DNA from 3 places in the Streptomyces sp. NBC_00464 genome. Region 2 is predicted to be linked to each of the others. Evidence: riboswitches for the same ligand, from Rfam matches in the RefSeq annotation. Region 2 holds a riboswitch; each other region holds the start of a gene.
What was found. Region 2 has a riboswitch for cobalamin ahead of OG912_RS35540 (ABC transporter substrate-binding protein). Riboswitches for the same ligand answer to the same signal wherever they lie in the genome.
Positions count from the first base shown of each region.

Region 1: linked by a shared signal. The riboswitch ahead of OG912_RS27945 (cobalamin biosynthesis protein) and the one ahead of OG912_RS35540 (ABC transporter substrate-binding protein) in region 2 are both predicted to bind cobalamin.
Region 3: linked by a shared signal. The riboswitch ahead of OG912_RS09150 (ribonucleoside-diphosphate reductase subunit alpha) and the one ahead of OG912_RS35540 (ABC transporter substrate-binding protein) in region 2 are both predicted to bind cobalamin.

Region 1 is NZ_CP107899.1:6,214,494-6,219,961, reverse strand. Features, by position in the region: gene OG912_RS27965 (alpha/beta hydrolase) at 1-757, opposite strand, end outside; gene OG912_RS27960 (class II aldolase/adducin family protein) at 898-1,560, opposite strand; gene OG912_RS27955 (inorganic phosphate transporter) at 1,797-3,083, shown strand; gene OG912_RS27950 (hypothetical protein) at 3,128-3,361, shown strand; cobalamin riboswitch at 3,514-3,646, shown strand; gene OG912_RS27945 (cobalamin biosynthesis protein) at 3,781-4,824, shown strand; gene OG912_RS27940 (cobyric acid synthase) at 4,821-5,468, shown strand, end outside.
Region 2 is NZ_CP107899.1:7,931,929-7,937,396, forward strand. Features, by position in the region: gene OG912_RS35525 (carbohydrate kinase family protein) at 1-321, shown strand, start outside; gene OG912_RS35530 (hypothetical protein) at 491-1,783, opposite strand; gene OG912_RS35535 (acyl-CoA dehydrogenase family protein) at 1,951-3,849, shown strand; cobalamin riboswitch at 4,141-4,327, shown strand; gene OG912_RS35540 (ABC transporter substrate-binding protein) at 4,391-5,431, shown strand; gene OG912_RS35545 (FecCD family ABC transporter permease) at 5,428-5,468, shown strand, end outside.
Region 3 is NZ_CP107899.1:2,127,877-2,133,344, forward strand. Features, by position in the region: gene mctP (monocarboxylate uptake permease MctP) at 1-446, shown strand, start outside; gene OG912_RS09145 (GNAT family N-acetyltransferase) at 564-1,076, shown strand; adenosylcobalamin-variant (AdoCbl-variant) riboswitch at 1,155-1,251, shown strand; gene OG912_RS09150 (ribonucleoside-diphosphate reductase subunit alpha) at 1,399-3,780, shown strand; gene iscB (RNA-guided endonuclease IscB) at 4,117-5,460, shown strand; gene OG912_RS09160 (ribonucleotide-diphosphate reductase subunit beta) at 5,457-5,468, shown strand, end outside.

The sequences.
Region 1 (5,468 bases), 1.7 Mb from region 2:
GGTCCCTCAGCGCGGAGTTGGCGCAGGCGTGCAGGGCCATCGAGGCGCCGGTGGACCAGCCGTGGAGGACGACGTTCTCGGCGCCGTAGCGCACGGCGAAGCGGATGGCCGCGTCCAGGTCGCGCCATTCGGACTCGCCGAGGTGGGCCAGTCCGTCCGGGGAGCGTGGGGCCCCTGCGTCGCCGCGGTAGGCGAGGTCGAGCACGGGCAGCTGCTGCCCGTGCAGGAAGCCCGTCACGTTCAGCGGGTGTTCCCGGGTCGTGCCGAGGCCGTGCACGGTGATCACCCAGGTGTCGCGGGGACCCGGCACGAACCAGGCGGGCAGGCCGCCGAGTTCGCCGGGGATCTCCACCTCGCGGAAGTCGAGGCCGAGGGCGGTGGCGGGGTCACCGGTGTGGACCTCCGGCGTGATGCGGACCTTGGCGCCGGGGCGCAGGGTGCCGCGGTTCACGCGTTCCAGTCGGCGTACGACGGTGTCGGGGGCCTGGTGGGCCTCGTCGATCACCGGCCCCACGACGGCGTGGACGTCGTCGCCCACCAGTCCGTAGGTTCCGGGGCGCAGCGACGTGAAGGACCGGGTCAGGGTGACCTGACCGGCCGCCGTCGCATGCACGGTCAGTCTGCGGTCGGCGGGGAGGGGGCGTCCGGACGGCGTCTTGAGGGCGACGCCGCCGGCGTACCGGCCGGCCGCGACCGCTGCCGCGCCGACGCCGAGGATGCTGGTGACGGCTGCTGCCGTTGCTGTAGCGGGGCGCACGGCTTCAGTGTCCGGGGCGTCGCCGCGCACTGCCAGTGGACGGGGGCCGTCCGGTGGGCGGGGCAACGCCCACCCCGGCCTGGCCCCGGGCCGGGGCCGAGGCCGAGGCCGGGGACCGGAGGCCGGAGGTCGTACGTGATTCAGCCGGGCTGCTGTCCGTACCCCTTCAGCGCTTCCCCGACCTCGCTCAGCTGCTCCGGCGTGAGCAGGGCCGGGGTGCGGCCGGGTACGGAGCTCGCCGCGAGCCAGAGGCGGCACAGCCATTCGAGCTGGGCGGTGCGGTCGTACGCCTCGTCGAGCGTGGCGCCGTAGGTGACCGTGCCGTGGTTGCCCAGCAGGCAGCCGGTGCGGTCGCGCAGGGCCGTGAGCATGTTTTCGGCCAGTTCATCCGTTCCGTAGCGGGCGTAGGCGGCGACCCGGACGGGGCCGCCCAGCATCGCGGCGGCGTAGTGGACCGACGGCACCTCGGTGACCAGGGTGGAGACGGCCGTGGCGTGCACCGCGTGGGTGTGCACGACGGCGGCCGCGCCGGTGTTCCGGTACACCGCGAGATGGAGCGGTAGTTCGCTGGTGGGGGCCAGCTCGCCCAGGACCTGGTTGCCCTCCAGATCGACGCCCACCAGGTCCTGGGGACGGAGCCGGTCGTACGGCACTCCGGTCGGGGTGACCAGCACGGTCGCGCCGACCCGCGCCGAGACGTTGCCCGAGGTCCCCACGACCAGCCCATCGGAGGCCGTCCTGCGGGCGGCGGCGACGACCGCATCCCAGGTCCGTTCGATCGAATCCCGCCACTCGTTGCTCATACGAAGATCCTTTCAACGGATGAGCGGCCCGCTGCCGCCCCTCCCCCGAAGGCCCGGCCGAACTCCGGATTCCGGGCCCACACCGGCCTGTGCCGGAATCCAGCCGTCGCACGGCGGACGAAAAGGGCGGCAGCACTCCGGTTGGGGTCACCACAACGCCCTGCTCAGTTCATCTTCCGTTCACTCAGGTTGCCTACGGTCCACGTGCCACTGACGTCGAACGATTGCCTGGGTAAATGGAACACATCACGCTGCTGCTCGCGATTGTGATCGTGACAGCTCTAGTGTTCGATTTCACGAACGGTTTCCACGACACCGCCAACGCGATGGCCACCACCATCTCGACCGGCGCACTCAAACCCAAGACCGCGGTGGCCATGTCCGCCGTTCTCAACCTCGTAGGCGCGTTCCTGTCGGTGGAGGTCGCCAAGACGATCTCCGGCGGGATCATCAACGAAGACGGGCTCAGAACCGAGGTCATCTTCGCGGCGCTCGTCGGCGCCATCCTGTGGAATCTCCTGACCTGGCTGGTCGGTCTGCCGTCCAGCTCCTCCCACGCACTGTTCGGCGGCCTGATCGGCGCCGCGGTGATGTCCGCCGGCTGGTCGTCGGTCGACGGCGGCACCGTCGTCACCAAGGTCCTGCTCCCCGCTGTCGCCGCACCGGTCGTCGCCGGTCTGGCCGCGCTGCTGGCCACCAAGCTGACGTACCGCATCGGCGGGAAGGTCACGGGCGGCGCCCAGGAGAAGGCCACCGCGAAGGGTTACCGCGCCGGCCAGATCGCCTCGGCCGGGCTCGTATCGCTGGCGCACGGCACCAACGACGCGCAGAAGACCATGGGCATCATCACGCTCGCCCTGGTCACCGGTGGCGTCCTCGCCCCCGGCTCCAACCCGCCGGTCTGGGTCATCGTGTGTGCCGGCCTCGCCATCGCACTCGGCACCTACCTGGGCGGCTGGCGCATCATCCGCACCATGGGCAGCGGCCTGACCGAGCTGAAGCCGCCGCAGGGCTTCGCGGCCCAGACCAGTGCGGCCACGGTCATCCTGGCCTCCTCGCACCTCGGTTTCTCCCTCTCCACCACCCAGTCCTGCTCCGGCGCCGTCATGGGCGCGGGCCTCGGCCGCAAGGGCGGTGTGGTCCGCTGGTCCACCGCCACGCGGATGTTCATCGCCTGGGGTCTGACCCTGCCCGCCGCCGGTCTCGTCGGTGCGGGCGCGGAGTTCCTCACCAAGCAGGGCACCTGGGGTGTCGTGGTCGTCGCGGCGCTGCTCATCGCGGGATCCGGTGCGATCTGGATGCTGTCGCGGCGCAAGCCCGTCGGCCACGACGACGTCGCACCCGGCGGCCAGGACGAGAGCGCGGCGGCCGGGGACGGCGAGCCCGCGGGCGTCGTCACCACCGCCATCGCGGCCGTCAGCCCGCCGCCCACCGCGGCCGCCCAGTCCCACGACCTCCTCATGGCCACCATCCCGGCCCCCGCCGGGCCGGTCTCCGACCCGGCCCGACCCGCCACGGTCTGAGCGACCCCCTACGGTCTCAGAGCCTCCGGTAAGGACAGATCTCCATGAACATCGACTGGGCAGCCCTCGGCACCGTCTTCGGTGTCTCCCTCGTCGCCACCGTCGCGCTGGTGGGCCTCTTCACCCTCGGCATCGTCGGCCTCTCCAAGCAGCCCGAACCGGCGGCACAGGGCGGATCGTCGGGCGGATCGCTCGTGCTGGCCCGCGCCGGTGCGTACGTCTGCTTCGGACTGTGCGCGGCGGCCGTGGCCTACGGCATCTACCTGATCGTCGCCTGAGCCCCACCACTCCCACCCGTATCGGGCCGGACGCACCTCGTGTGCGCCCGGCCCGATGTGCGTCTGCGCACACTGCACCGCCGCAGGTCAACGGCAAGTTGACGGGCGTTCGCAGAGCGTGGTGGACTGCCGGAGCCATTACGGCGACAGCAGAGGAAGCCGGTGCGAATCCGGCGCGGTCCCGCCACTGTCACCGGGGAGCAGTCCCCCACCACTGGAAGTCACGGTCCACGCAAGCGGACTGGAAGGCCCGGGGGAACTGCGGATCCGGAAGCCAGGAGACTCTCGTCGCCGTCACGTCGAACCAGGGCGCGGACCCTGAGTGAGGACATATCGCCATGCCCGGCTGCCGTGCGTTCGCTCCTGTGCAACTCAGAACAGGCCCCAAGGTCCTTCGAGGCGCAACGGCCGGCTGAACCGTGCGTGCCGATCGCATCTTCGCGTACGGCGCCACAGCCGGTCTGATCGGCGATCTGCTGCTCGGTGACCCCCGCAGGGGCCACCCGGTCGCCGCCTTCGGGCGGGCCGCGGCAGGCGTCGAACGCCGTCTGTGGCGCGACCACCGCGGGTGGGGCGCCCTGCACACCCTGGTCTGCGCCGGAGGCGCCGCCGGGGGTGCCGCACTGGCCTCCCGCGCCCTGCGCCGCCACCCCGCCGCTTCCGTCGCCCTGACCGCCGCCACCACCTGGTCCGTCATCGGCGGTACCTCGCTGGGGCGCGAGGCCAGGGCCATCGGTGGCGCGCTCGCCGCCGGGGACATCGAACTGGCCCGTGAACGGCTGCCGCATCTGTGCGGCCGCGACCCGCAGTCCCTGGACGGGCCGCAGATCGCCCGCGCCGTCGTGGAGTCCGTCGCCGAGAACACCTCGGACGCCGTCGTCGGCGCCCTGGTGTGGGGCGCGCTGGGCGGAGTCCCCGGACTCGCCGGCTTCCGCGCCGCCAACACGCTCGACGCGATGGTCGGCCACAAGTCGCCCCGCTACCGGCGTTACGGCTGGGCCTCGGCCCGCCTCGACGACGTCGCGGGCTGGCCGGGCGCCCGGCTGACGGCCCTGCTCGCCGTGGCGGCAGGAGGGGACCCGCGAGGAGCGGTCCGGGCCTGGCGGGCGGACGCGGCCAAGCACCCGAGTCCCAACGCGGGCCCGGTGGAGGCCTCGTTCGCGGGCGCGCTCGGCGTACGGCTCGGCGGGACGCTCGCCTACGGCGGCCGGGTCGAGCACCGCCCCGTGCTCAACGGGGAGACGGGCCGTGCGGTGGAGACCGAGGACATCGAACGGGCCGTACGGCTGTCGCGCCGGGTGAGCGCGCTGGCCCTCGGCGTGAGCGTGGCCGCCCGCCTGGGCGCGGGGCTCGCGGCACGAAGGATCGCGGGGGCCCGCACCACGGGGACCCGTACCGCAGGAACCCGTACAGCAGCGCCACGTACCGCAGCACCTCGACTCTCAGGACGGAGACCGACATGAGCGGCGGACTGCTGGTCGCCGGGACCACATCGGACGCGGGCAAGAGCGTCGTCACCGCCGGCATCTGCCGCTGGCTGGTGCGCCGGGGCGTGAAGGTGGCGCCGTTCAAGGCGCAGAACATGTCGCTCAACTCCTTCGTCACCCGCGAGGGCGCCGAGATCGGCCGCGCGCAGGCCATGCAGGCCCAGGCCGCCCGGGTGGAGCCGACCGCACTGATGAACCCGGTGCTGCTCAAGCCCGGCAGCGACCGCTCCAGCCAGGTCGTCCTGATGGGGCGTCCGGTCGGCGAGATGAGCGCCCGCGGCTACCACGGCGGCCGGCAGGAATCGCTTCTGTCCACCGTGGTGGACTGCCTGGAGCAGCTTCGGGGCACGTATGACGCAGTGATCTGCGAGGGGGCGGGCAGTCCGGCCGAGATCAATCTGCGGCGCACGGACATCGTGAACATGGGCATCGCACGGGCGGCGCGCTTCCCGGTGGTGGTCGTCGGCGACATCGACCGCGGAGGGGTCTTCGCCTCGTTCTTCGGTACGACGGCGCTGCTCTCGGCGGAGGACCAGGCGCTGATCGCCGGCTACCTGGTCAACAAGTTCCGTGGCGACGTCTCGCTGCTGGAACCCGGCCTGGATATGCTGCGCGATCTG
Region 2 (5,468 bases):
CCGGCCGTCGTCCTCGTCACCCGGGGCGGGGACGGAGCATGCGCGGTCCTGCCCGACGGGCCGGTGACTGTCGGTGCGCTGCCCGCCGAGGTCGTCGACACGGTGGGGGCGGGGGACGCCTTCATGTCCGGCACCCTGCACGCACTCGCCGCACACGGACTGCTCGGCGCGGCCGGCCGGGAACGGCTGCGCACAGTGGACCGGGCCACCGTGACGGACGTCCTGCGGCACGCGGCGGCATCGGCGGCCGTCACCGTCGGCAGGGCCGGTGCCAACCCGCCCGACGAGGCGGAACTGGACGCGGCCCTCGGCCGGATGTGAAACCGGGCGGTGCCACCGTCACCCCCCACGGGAACGGCGGCACCGCCCTTGCACCGACGAGGAGATGCTGAAGCGGTGGCTCCGGAGATGCTGCCCATTCCTCACCGCCCAGCTGTCACCGGCACGGCACTGTTGTACGCACCGCCCGTTACTCGGGCATTACAACCCCCTAGGCCGGCGCCGCCAGGTGCGGAGTGCTGTCGTCGTCGAGGAATTCGACGACCGCCAGGGCGAACAGGGCGCAGATCGCGATCCACACCGTGACCAGGCCCGTCGGCCGGTCCCACGCCACCAGTACCGCGACGGCCACCACGACCACCGTCCAGTTCAGCGGCCGCCTGGCCCGGTGCACCCACCTGCCGACCGGACCGCCGGTGACACCGGCCGCATCCCGTACGGCTCCGATGCCACCGCTCCACATCGCCTTGACCCGGATTGCGGCGCGGCCCCCGCCGGTGAGCCAGGCGGCGAGCGCCACCACCGCGCCGACGGTCACCACCAGCCGGACCCCGGCCCGCAGATAGCCGGCCAGTGTGTCGAAGACCGCGCCCGCCGCCGGCTGCGAGACGTCCGAGGGAAGGCTGTCGAGATAGAAGGCGCGTCCTGCCCACAGCCCGAGTCCGAGCAGTGCGGCACCCGCTGCGACCGCGAGCGCTGTGGTGACCAGTGCCCGTCGGCGGCGTACCGCGAGCAGCACGCCGCCCGCCGCCACCACCAGTGTGACCACGGGAAGCCAGAATCCGAGGAGTTCGAGCGCCCGGAAGCCCTGCTTTGCCTTGCCGACCGAGTCCGAGGTCAGGACCGTGAAGTCGGTGTGGACCTCCGGGATCTTTCCGGCCACCGTCAGGCCACGGTCGACGAGGCGCTGCTTCACCCGGTCGATGACCGGGGCGAGGTCCAGGGTGACGGTGTCGTCGGTCAGCTTCACCGCGCCGCCGCCCTCGCCGGTCAGCGCCTTCACGACGGAGGCGTGGGCGGATCTGTTGAGGTTGCGCCACACCCGCTCGAACTCGTCGCTCGTCACGAACTTCTCCACGGTGCCGTGGACGAAGTTCCTGACGCCGGTGGTGAGTGGATCGCCGAGCCTCCGGAGTGCCTTGTCCACCACGGGCCGGTCGGCGGGAGCGACGTCCGCCAGCAGCGCGTCGATGTCCAGATGGGTCATGACGGTGTCGGTGACGCGTGTGGTCACCGCCGCCTGCACATCGGGATCGGAGGCAAGCGGCTCCATCATTCCCACGTAGCGGTCCGTGTCCCCGGCGACATCGCTCGCCCAGCTCGACACGATGCTCAACGGGGTGAGTACGGCCGCCACCAGGATCAGCAGGGCCGCGAAGAACGAACGCAGGCGCAGCCGGGAGCGCGCCGGGGCCTGGAGCTCCAGCTGTGCCACCCGGGCGCGCAGGGCTTCGAGTTCGGCGTGCTCATCCGGTGCGGCCGCCTGGCCGGGGTGCCGTTCCATGACCCAAGGGGATGTCCTGGTCGGCCGCACAGCGCGGCGGGTTGCTGCATACGGGTGACGGGCGGTGGAGGGGTGAGTGGCATCGGAGAACCTGCCGGGCCGTGAAGAATCGGTTTTGGGCGCCGGTTATGGGGTGTCCTGGACGTTTTCTGATCGTTCCCGCTTGTATGACCACCATTCTCAACAGGTCCGGTCCCTCGGGAGCCGGAACCGGGCCGTTCGCCGACCCGCTCACCACCGTGCTTCTCGGTCCGGACGCCCGCCGCGAGCACGGCTTCTGGCGCCGGCTCGTCGCCACCGAGCCGTTCCGCCGGCCTGTCTGCCCCCCTCCCGGCCCCGCCCCCGACGAGCGGCTCGCCCTCGCCCACGCGCGGCTGCGCACGCTCAACGGCGCCCTGGACAGCGCCGCCCGGCCGGCCGCCGACCCAAGGGCGCTGGCCGCTCTGCACGAATGGCTCGCCCCGGTCGACCCGGCGCTCACCACTGTCGCGGGCATTCACTACAACCTCTTCCTCGGCAGCCTCCTGGACCACGATGCCGACAGCCCCCGCGATCTGTCGGACTTCCTCCAGCTGCGACGGATCGGCACCTTCCTTTGTACGGAGGTGGCCCACGGCAACGACGCGGCCGCCGTCGAGACGACCGCCACCTACGACCCCGGCAGGGACGGGTTCGTGCTGCACACCCCGCACTCCGGCGCCCAGAAGTTCATGCCCAACACCAGCCCGGCCGGCGGCCCCAAGTCGGGACTCGTCGCCGCCCGCCTGATCGTCGACGGCGTGGACCAGGGGGTGTTCCTGTTGCTGGTACCGCTCACCGATGCCTCCCGGGCCCTGCCGGGGGTCCGGGTGCGCCGGCTACCCGCACGGATGGGCAGTCCGGTCGACCACTGCCTGACCTCCTTCGACCAGGTCTTCGTGGATCGCGGGGCGCTGCTCAAAGGCGCGCAGGGGCGGGTCGGCGACGACGGGGTGTTCCGTAGCGAGACCGAAGGACACCGGCGCCGCTTTCTCGCCTCGATCGGGCGGGTCACCACGGGCCGGATCTGCATGAGCGCCAGCGCGGTGGGCACCGCACGCGTCACGCTGGCCGTCGCCGTCCGCTACGGAGGCCACCGCTTCGTCTCGGGGGGCCGCTCGTCGCCTCCGGTGCCGGTGATCGCTCACCGCAGCCACCACGGCCCGCTCGCCGAGGCCATGGCCACCGTCTTCGCGATGAGCCTGCTGCACCGGCGCGTCCTGGAACGCTGGGAACAGGCGGCGGCGCGGCCCGCGGAGCGGGAGGCCGCCGAGCGGCTGGTCGACATCGCCAAGGGGTGGATCACCTGGCAGGCCCGGTCGGTGATCGTCGAGTGCCGGGAACGGTGCGGCGCCCAGGGGCTGCTGGAGAACAACGGGATGACCGAACTCGTCACCGGGATCGAGGGTGCCATCACCGCCGAGGGCGACAACCTGGCCATCCACTCCCGGGCGGCCGCCGGACTGCTCTTCGACAGGGCACGGGGGACGGAGGAGGAGCCGGCCGCCGGCCCGCCGAGCGGCGACCTCACCGACCTGCGGTTCCTCGGCAGGCTCCTGGACCAGGTGGAACGCATCTGGTTCGACCGGGCGGCCGCACGGATGGCACGGGTACCGCACGGCGGCCCGCTGGAGCGCTGGAACGCGGCCTCCGGGCCCGCGCTGCGGGGGGTCGAGGCCCATGCGGTCCGGCAGGCGGCCTATGCGTACGAGCAGGCGCTCGCGGCTCTGCCCGCCGGTGAGGCCCGCGAGCGGCTGGGCGAACTGGCCCGGCTGTTCGCGCTGCGCCGGGTAGCGCACAGCAGCGGGGATCTGCTCGCGGCAGGGCACCTGACCGCCGCCCAGGTCGACGGGCTGACCGATGCCACCGAGCATCTCGTCGCCGCCGTGAACGGTCATCTGCCGGAACTGGCCGAGTCGTTCGCGCTGCCCGGCGAACTGCTCGCCGACTGGCCCATCGCGGGAGCCCGCTACGCGGACGCGTACGACGACCCGGACGCGTCCTGGCACAGCGCCGCGGCCGGGGCACCCGTCGGGGGTGTGCGATGACGGGCACACCGAGGCGAGAGGCCTCCGTGCTGCCGCGACGGGCGGCGGACGCGGTGCGGTGCCTGGGCCTCCGGGTCGTCCTGCCGGCCTTCTGGGGGACCGCGGCCGTGCTCTCGCGGTGGAGCGAGGGGTCGCGCAGCCACGTTGGCGAATCGGTTCGCCGCAAGGCGTAGCCGGAGGAACGCTGCGTGGTCGCTCCGGCGCCGGGGCGGTGTACGGCACCGCTCCGGCGCCCCGCGGGGCAGCCCCGTACCACCGACCACACCGCCGCTGAGCTGCGCAGAGGCTCGTGGTAGCGTGCCCGGAGCCAGTCGAACTCCACGTAGGGGTCAGGGAATCCGGTGCGAATCCGGAACTGACGCGCAGCGGTGAGGGGGACGGGCGGGGCCACGGCCACTGGGAGACCCACGGTTTCCCGGGAAGGCGTCCCGTCCGCATGAACCCGAGTCCGAAGACCTGCTGGCACCCGCGGTCCGGGACCGGATCGCGGAACTCCGTACACCGGGCCCCGCGCATGGGCCCAGAGACGCCGAGGTACTCCGTGCCGCCCATAGCCGGCCCCGCCCGCTCATCCGCCCTGCTCACCGCCGCACTGATCCTGCTGACAGCCTGCGGCGGCGGCACCGACAGCTCCGCCGCCAAGTCCGGGGTGGCCGACGGCTATCCGGTGACCCTGAAGAACTGCGGACGGACCGTCACCGTGGACGCGGCCCCCGAGCGTGCCGTGCCGGTCGATCAGGGATCGACCGAGATCCTGCTCTCGCTCGGCCTCGCCGACCGGCTCGCCGCCACGGCCACCTGGACCGACCCCGTACTGAAGGGCCTGGAGAAGGCCAACGCCGGCGTCCCGAGAATCTCCGACAACCGCCCCTCGTCGGAGAAGGTCCTGGACCAGGAGCCCGACTTCGTCAGCGCCTCCTTCGAGTCGACGCTCGCCAAGGGCGGTGTCGCCCCCCGCGAGCAGTTCGAGAAGCTCGGCGTCCCCACCTACGTCTCGCCCGCCGACTGCACCGCCAAGGACAACAGCAAGGACGGTGACGGTGTCCGCACCGGCGCCCTGACCATGGACAGCGTCTACGGCGAAGTGCGGGACCTGGCCAAGGTGTTCGGCGTCCCGGAGCGCGGCGAGAAACTCGTGGCCGAGCTGCGCGCCCGGGTGCGCAGGGCGACGGGAGGCATCGATGCCTCCGGCGCCTCCCTGATGTACTGGTTCGCCAACTCCGAGGCCCCGTACCTGGCCGGCTGCTGCGGAGCGCCCGGCATCATCACCCGGGAACTCGGCGCGAAGAACGCCTTCGACGACACCCACGAGGAATGGCCCCAGATCAACTGGGAGACCGTCGCCGACCGCAACCCGGACGTACTGGTCATCGGCGACCTGACCCGCAAGTCGCAGACCGCCGAAAGCGCCGCGAAGAAGATCGCGTTCCTGGAGTCCAACCCCGCCACGAAGAACATGGACGCCGTCCGCAACAAGCGCTATGTGCTGCTCAGCGGCCAGGCCATGAACCCCACCATCCGCACCGTCGAGGGCGTGGAGCGCGTCGCTGCCGGGCTGCGGACCTTCGGGCTTGCGGGGTGACGGACACCGAACAGGCCGCGGCGCCGCGCGAGGCCGC
Region 3 (5,468 bases), 5.8 Mb from region 2:
GCGCGCTCGCCTTCGTCCTCACCATGGACAAGACGGTCGCGATCAACTTCCAGCTGCTCGGCGGAATCTGGATCCTCCAGACGATGCCGGCCCTGGTCGGCGGGCTGTTCACCCGATGGTTCCACCGCTGGGCGCTGCTCGCGGGCTGGGCGGTCGGCATGATCTACGGAACGGCCGCCGCCTACGGGGTCGCCAGCCCGACCCAGAAGCACTTCGGCGGGTCCTCCAAGGAGATCCCGGGCCTCGGCGAGATCGGCTACATCGGTCTGACGGCCTTCGTGCTGAACCTCGTGGTGACCGTCGTCCTCACCTTCGTCCTGAACGCCGTGAAGGCGCCGGCCGGGGTCGACGAGACCTCTCCGAGCGACTACACCGCGGACGCGGGCGACCCGGGTGTGAAGACGGAGCTCCCGCCGGCCACCGCCGGTGCGCCGGGCGGCCACTGACCGTCGCCTGCGCGAACGGGCCGCCGCACCCTCCCCGGAGAGGTGCGGCGGCCCGTTCGCGCGTCCCGCGGAAATCCCCTTGCGGCCACGGCCCGTTCCTGCGGCAGACTTCCGCCCATGGACATTGCAATCCGGCCGGTCGAGCCCGCCGAGCACGCTCTCCTCGGCGAGATCACCGCCGAGGCCTATCTCGGCGACGGGCTCCTGGACTACGGCACCGACGACCCGTACCTGGCGAAGCTGCGCGACGTGCCCCGCCGGGCCGCCGAGGCCGAGGTTCTGGTGGCCGTCGACGCGCAGGGCCGCGTCCTGGGCGGGGTCGCCTACGCCCCGCCGGGAAATCCGTGGGCCGACATCGCAGCGGCGGACGAGGCCGAGTTCCGGATGCTGGCGGTCTCCCGCGAGGCCCGTGGAGCCGGGGCGGGTGAGGCCCTCGTACGGGCCTGTATCGACCGCGCACGGGGCACCGCGGGCGTCACCGGCCTTGTCCTGTCGACGCTCCCGGCGATGCGCGGCGCCCATAGGATCTACGGGCGCCTCGGCTTCGTACGGACCCCCGAGAGGGACTGGAATCCCATCGACGACCTCAAGCTGCTGGCCTACCGTCTGGACCTCCACCCCGCGCCGTGAGCGCGCACTGAGATCACGTACGACACAACATGTGGGGGCTGCCTCATCCGGCAGCCCCCACATGTATGCTCGTGCTCGCTGTCGCCGCAGGGAAATCCGGTGCGAATCCGGAACTGTCCCGCAACGGTGTGTTCGGTGTGCTTTTGCGCACCCGAGTCCGAGGTCCTGCCGACAGCGCATCCGGCTCGACCGATCCGGATGCCCAGAAGTCCGGGCCTCGTGGATGGGCCGGTGGACGCCGCACGGAGCGCTGCCCTGCCGCGCTCCGCCCGGCCGCCCTCCGCTCCCCGAAGGCCCAGAGCCGAGCGAGGGAGTGCACCACGTGACCATCGCGCCAGCCGATCCGGTTACAGCGGCCGAATCAACGGGAACCACGAGCGACGGACCGGGAACCGTGCTGCTGCGGACCCTGACCGACCTCACCGCCGATCTGCCCGACACCGACCCCGGACGCGTCGCCGCCGCCGCGCTGCGCGGCCGCAACGCCCGGTCGGACGAGGCGGAGCTGCGCTCGCTGGCCACCGAGGCCGCCGCGGGACTGATCTCCGAGGACCCCGCCTACTCCCGGCTCGCCGCCCGCCTCCTCACCCGCACCATCGCGGACGAGGCGGCCGGGCAGGGCGCGACATCGTTTTCCGCGTCGGTCGCCGTCGGGCACCGCGAGGGCCTGATCGCGGACCGCACCGCCGAGTTCGTGACGCTCCACGCGGCCGCGCTCGACGCACTGGTGGCGCGGTCGCTCGCCGACGGCGCCGACGACCGCTTCGGCTACTTCGGCCTGCGCACCCTGCACAGCCGCTACCTGCTGCGCCACCCGATCACCCGCCAGGTCATCGAGACGCCGCAGCACTTCATGCTGCGCGTCGCCTCCGGGCTGGCCGAGGACACCTCCGACCGCGCCCTGGACGAGGTCGCCGCGCTGTACGGGCTGATGAGCCGGCTGGACTACCTGCCCTCCTCCCCCACGCTCTTCAACTCCGGCACCCGTCACCCGCAGATGTCCTCCTGCTACCTGCTGGACTCGCCGCTGGACGAGCTGGACTCGATCTACGACCGCTACCACCAGGTGGCGCGCCTCTCCAAGCACGCGGGCGGCATCGGCCTCTCGTACTCCCGCATCCGCGCCCGCGGTTCACTGATCCGCGGCACCAACGGGCACTCCAACGGCATCGTGCCGTTCCTGAAGACGCTCGACGCCTCCGTCGCCGCGGTCAACCAGGGCGGCCGGCGCAAGGGCGCCGCCGCCGTCTACCTGGAGACGTGGCACGCGGACATCGAGGAGTTCCTGGAGCTGCGCGACAACACGGGCGAGGACCAGCGGCGTACGCACAACCTCAACCTGGCGCACTGGATCCCCGACGAGTTCATGCGCCGGGTCGACACGGACGGCACCTGGTCGCTGTTCTCCCCAGCCGATGTGCCCGAGCTGGTCGACCTGTGGGGCGACGAGTTCGACGCCGTCTACCGCGCGGCCGAGGCCAAGGGCCTGGCGCGCAAGACCATGCCGGCCCGTGAGCTCTACGGCCGGATGATGCGGACGCTGGCCCAGACCGGCCAGGGCTGGATGACGTTCAAGGACGCCTCCAACCGGACCGCGAACCAGACCGCCGAACCGGGCCGCGTCGTGCACTCCTCGAACCTGTGCACCGAGATCCTCGAAGTCACCGACGACGGCGAGACGGCCGTCTGCAACCTCGGTTCGGTCAACCTCGGCGCGTTCGTCGCCGACGGCACCATCGACTGGGAGCGTCTGGACGCCACCGTGCGTACCGCCGTGACGTTCCTCGACCGGGTCGTGGACATCAACTTCTACCCGACCGAGCAGGCCGGCCGCTCCAACGCCCGCTGGCGGCCGGTGGGTCTGGGCGCCATGGGTCTCCAGGACGTCTTCTTCCAGCTGAGGCTGCCGTTCGACTCCCCCCAGGCCCGTGCGCTGTCGACGAAGATCTCCGAGCGCATCATGCTCGCGGCGTACGAGGCGTCCTGCGACCTCGCCGAGCGGTCGGGTCCCCTCCCCGCCTGGTCCGAGACGCGTGCCGCCCGCGGCGTGCTGCACCCCGACCACTACGACACCGAGCTGAACTGGCCGGAGCGCTGGGACGCCCTGCGGGCCCGGGTCGCGAAGACCGGCATGCGCAACTCGCTGCTCCTTGCCATCGCGCCGACGGCGACGATCGCCTCGATCGCGGGCGTGTACGAGTGCATCGAGCCCCAGGTCTCCAACCTCTTCAAGCGCGAGACGCTCAGCGGTGAGTTCCTCCAGGTCAACGCCTACCTGGTGGACGAGCTGAAGAAGCTCGGCGTGTGGGACGCGCGGACCCGTGAGGCGCTGCGCGAGGCGAGCGGCTCCGTGCAGGGCTTCGCCTGGATCCCCGAGGAGGTGCGGGCGCTGTACCGCACCGCGTGGGAGATCCCGCAGCGCGGACTGATCGACATGGCGGCGGCCCGTACGCCGTTCCTCGACCAGAGCCAGTCGCTGAACCTGTTCCTGGAGACGCCGACGATCGGCAAGCTCTCCTCGATGTACGCGTACGCCTGGAAGCAGGGGCTGAAGACGACGTACTACCTGCGCTCCCGCCCGGCGACCCGGATCGCGCGTGCCGCGTCGTCCGTAACTTCGATCCCCACACAGCAGTTGGAGAGTACGACCGATGCGGTCGCCTGTTCTCTGGAGAACCCGGAGAGCTGCGAGGCCTGCCAGTAGTCACAGGCTTCTTCCGCTCGAAGAGTGGAAGGCGCCGGCCCTTCCGGCCGACGCCTCCTGTGACCAGCACCAGCCATCACCAAGAAGGAGGTGACCTTGGTGGCTACGTTCCGTACAGGACAGCAGACCCACCCGACTGTGCTTCCTCAGCAGTCGGCTCTGGAACCCGGCTCAGCAGACAACCTCAGGAGCATGGACGAAACGGGAGCCGGGCGCCGCAACGCGGCACCCGGTACGGAACATGTGCGAGGGGAGACGCCGGGCAGCTCACCTGCCGCCGGGCGCGTCACCTCGGACCGTCTGGTCCGGGAGGCGGGCCGTGAGGCCCATTCATATGTGTTTGTCATCGACAAACACGGCATACCGTTGCAGCCCTGCAGTCCGGCCCGCGCCCGGAAACTGTTGGGAGCGGGGCGCGCAGCTGTACACCGGTACACACCGTTCGTGATCCGTCTGAGGGATCGCACCATCACGGAATCCGTGGTGGAAGGAGTGGAGATAGGTATCGACCCTGGCAGCAGGCACACGGGGGTCGCAGTGTTCACCTCGGTCGCTGGTGAACGACAAGGCCGCTTCGCACTGCAGCTCGATCACCGGGGCGCAACCATTCGCAAGAAGATGCTCCAACGTGCCGCGTTTCGGCGCCGACGCCGGTCGGTGAACCTGCGCCACCGCCCTGCACGCTTCAACAATCGTGCTGTGCAGGCCGGTTGGCTCCCTCCCACATTGCGCCATCGGGTGGACACCACGCTCGCCTGGCTGGAGAGGCTCACTCGCTGGACTCCGGTGAAAAGGGTGCACGTAGAACGTGCGGCGTTCGACACCCACGCCCTCACTCTCGGGAGGGCCTCCACGGGTGGCATTGAGTACCAGCAGGGCACTCTCGCGGGCTATGAGGCTCGTGAGTACCCCCTCGCCAAATGGCGCCACGCCTGTGCCTACTGCGGAGCTACCGGTGTACCTCTGAACATCGATCACATCCGCCCGCGCTCGCGAGGCGGCACCGATCGAATCTCGAACCTCGCCTTGGCTTGCATCCCCTGTAATCAGGCGAAGGGCAACATCTCAGTCGAGAAGTTCCTGGTCCGCAACCCTCAGCGACTCGCGCAGATCCTCGCCCAGGCAAAGGCACCTCTGGTAGATGCCGCTGCCGTCAACAGCACCAGATGGGCACTATGGCGTGCCATCAACGCCCGTTGGCAGACACACGTCTCCTCCGGCGGACGCACCAAATGGAATCACATCCGCAATCGTCTGCCTAAGACGCACACTCAGGACGCCCTGGCCGTAGGCAAAGTCGATGCCATCACTCGGCATCCAGCGCACGTACTGATCGTCAGCTGCACAGGGCGAGGCACGTACGCCCGCACTCGTGCTGACAAACACGGCTTCCCTCGCTTGCGTCTGCCCAGGAGAAAGACGGTCCGCGGGTTCCAAACCGGAGACCTCGTCAGGGCGGTAGTTCCCACCGGCAAGAAGGCGGGAACGCACACGGGCCGGGTCGCGGTCCGCACCAGCGGCAGCTTCAACATCACCACCCGGCACGGCACTGTGCAGGGAATCCACCACCGGCACGTCCTCCTCCTCCAGCGAGCCGACGGATACGCCTACACCACAGAGAAGGAGACAGGGGCCTCCCCAGGCATAGCCTCTGGGACACACACCCCTCTCAGCTCATGAGCACCACA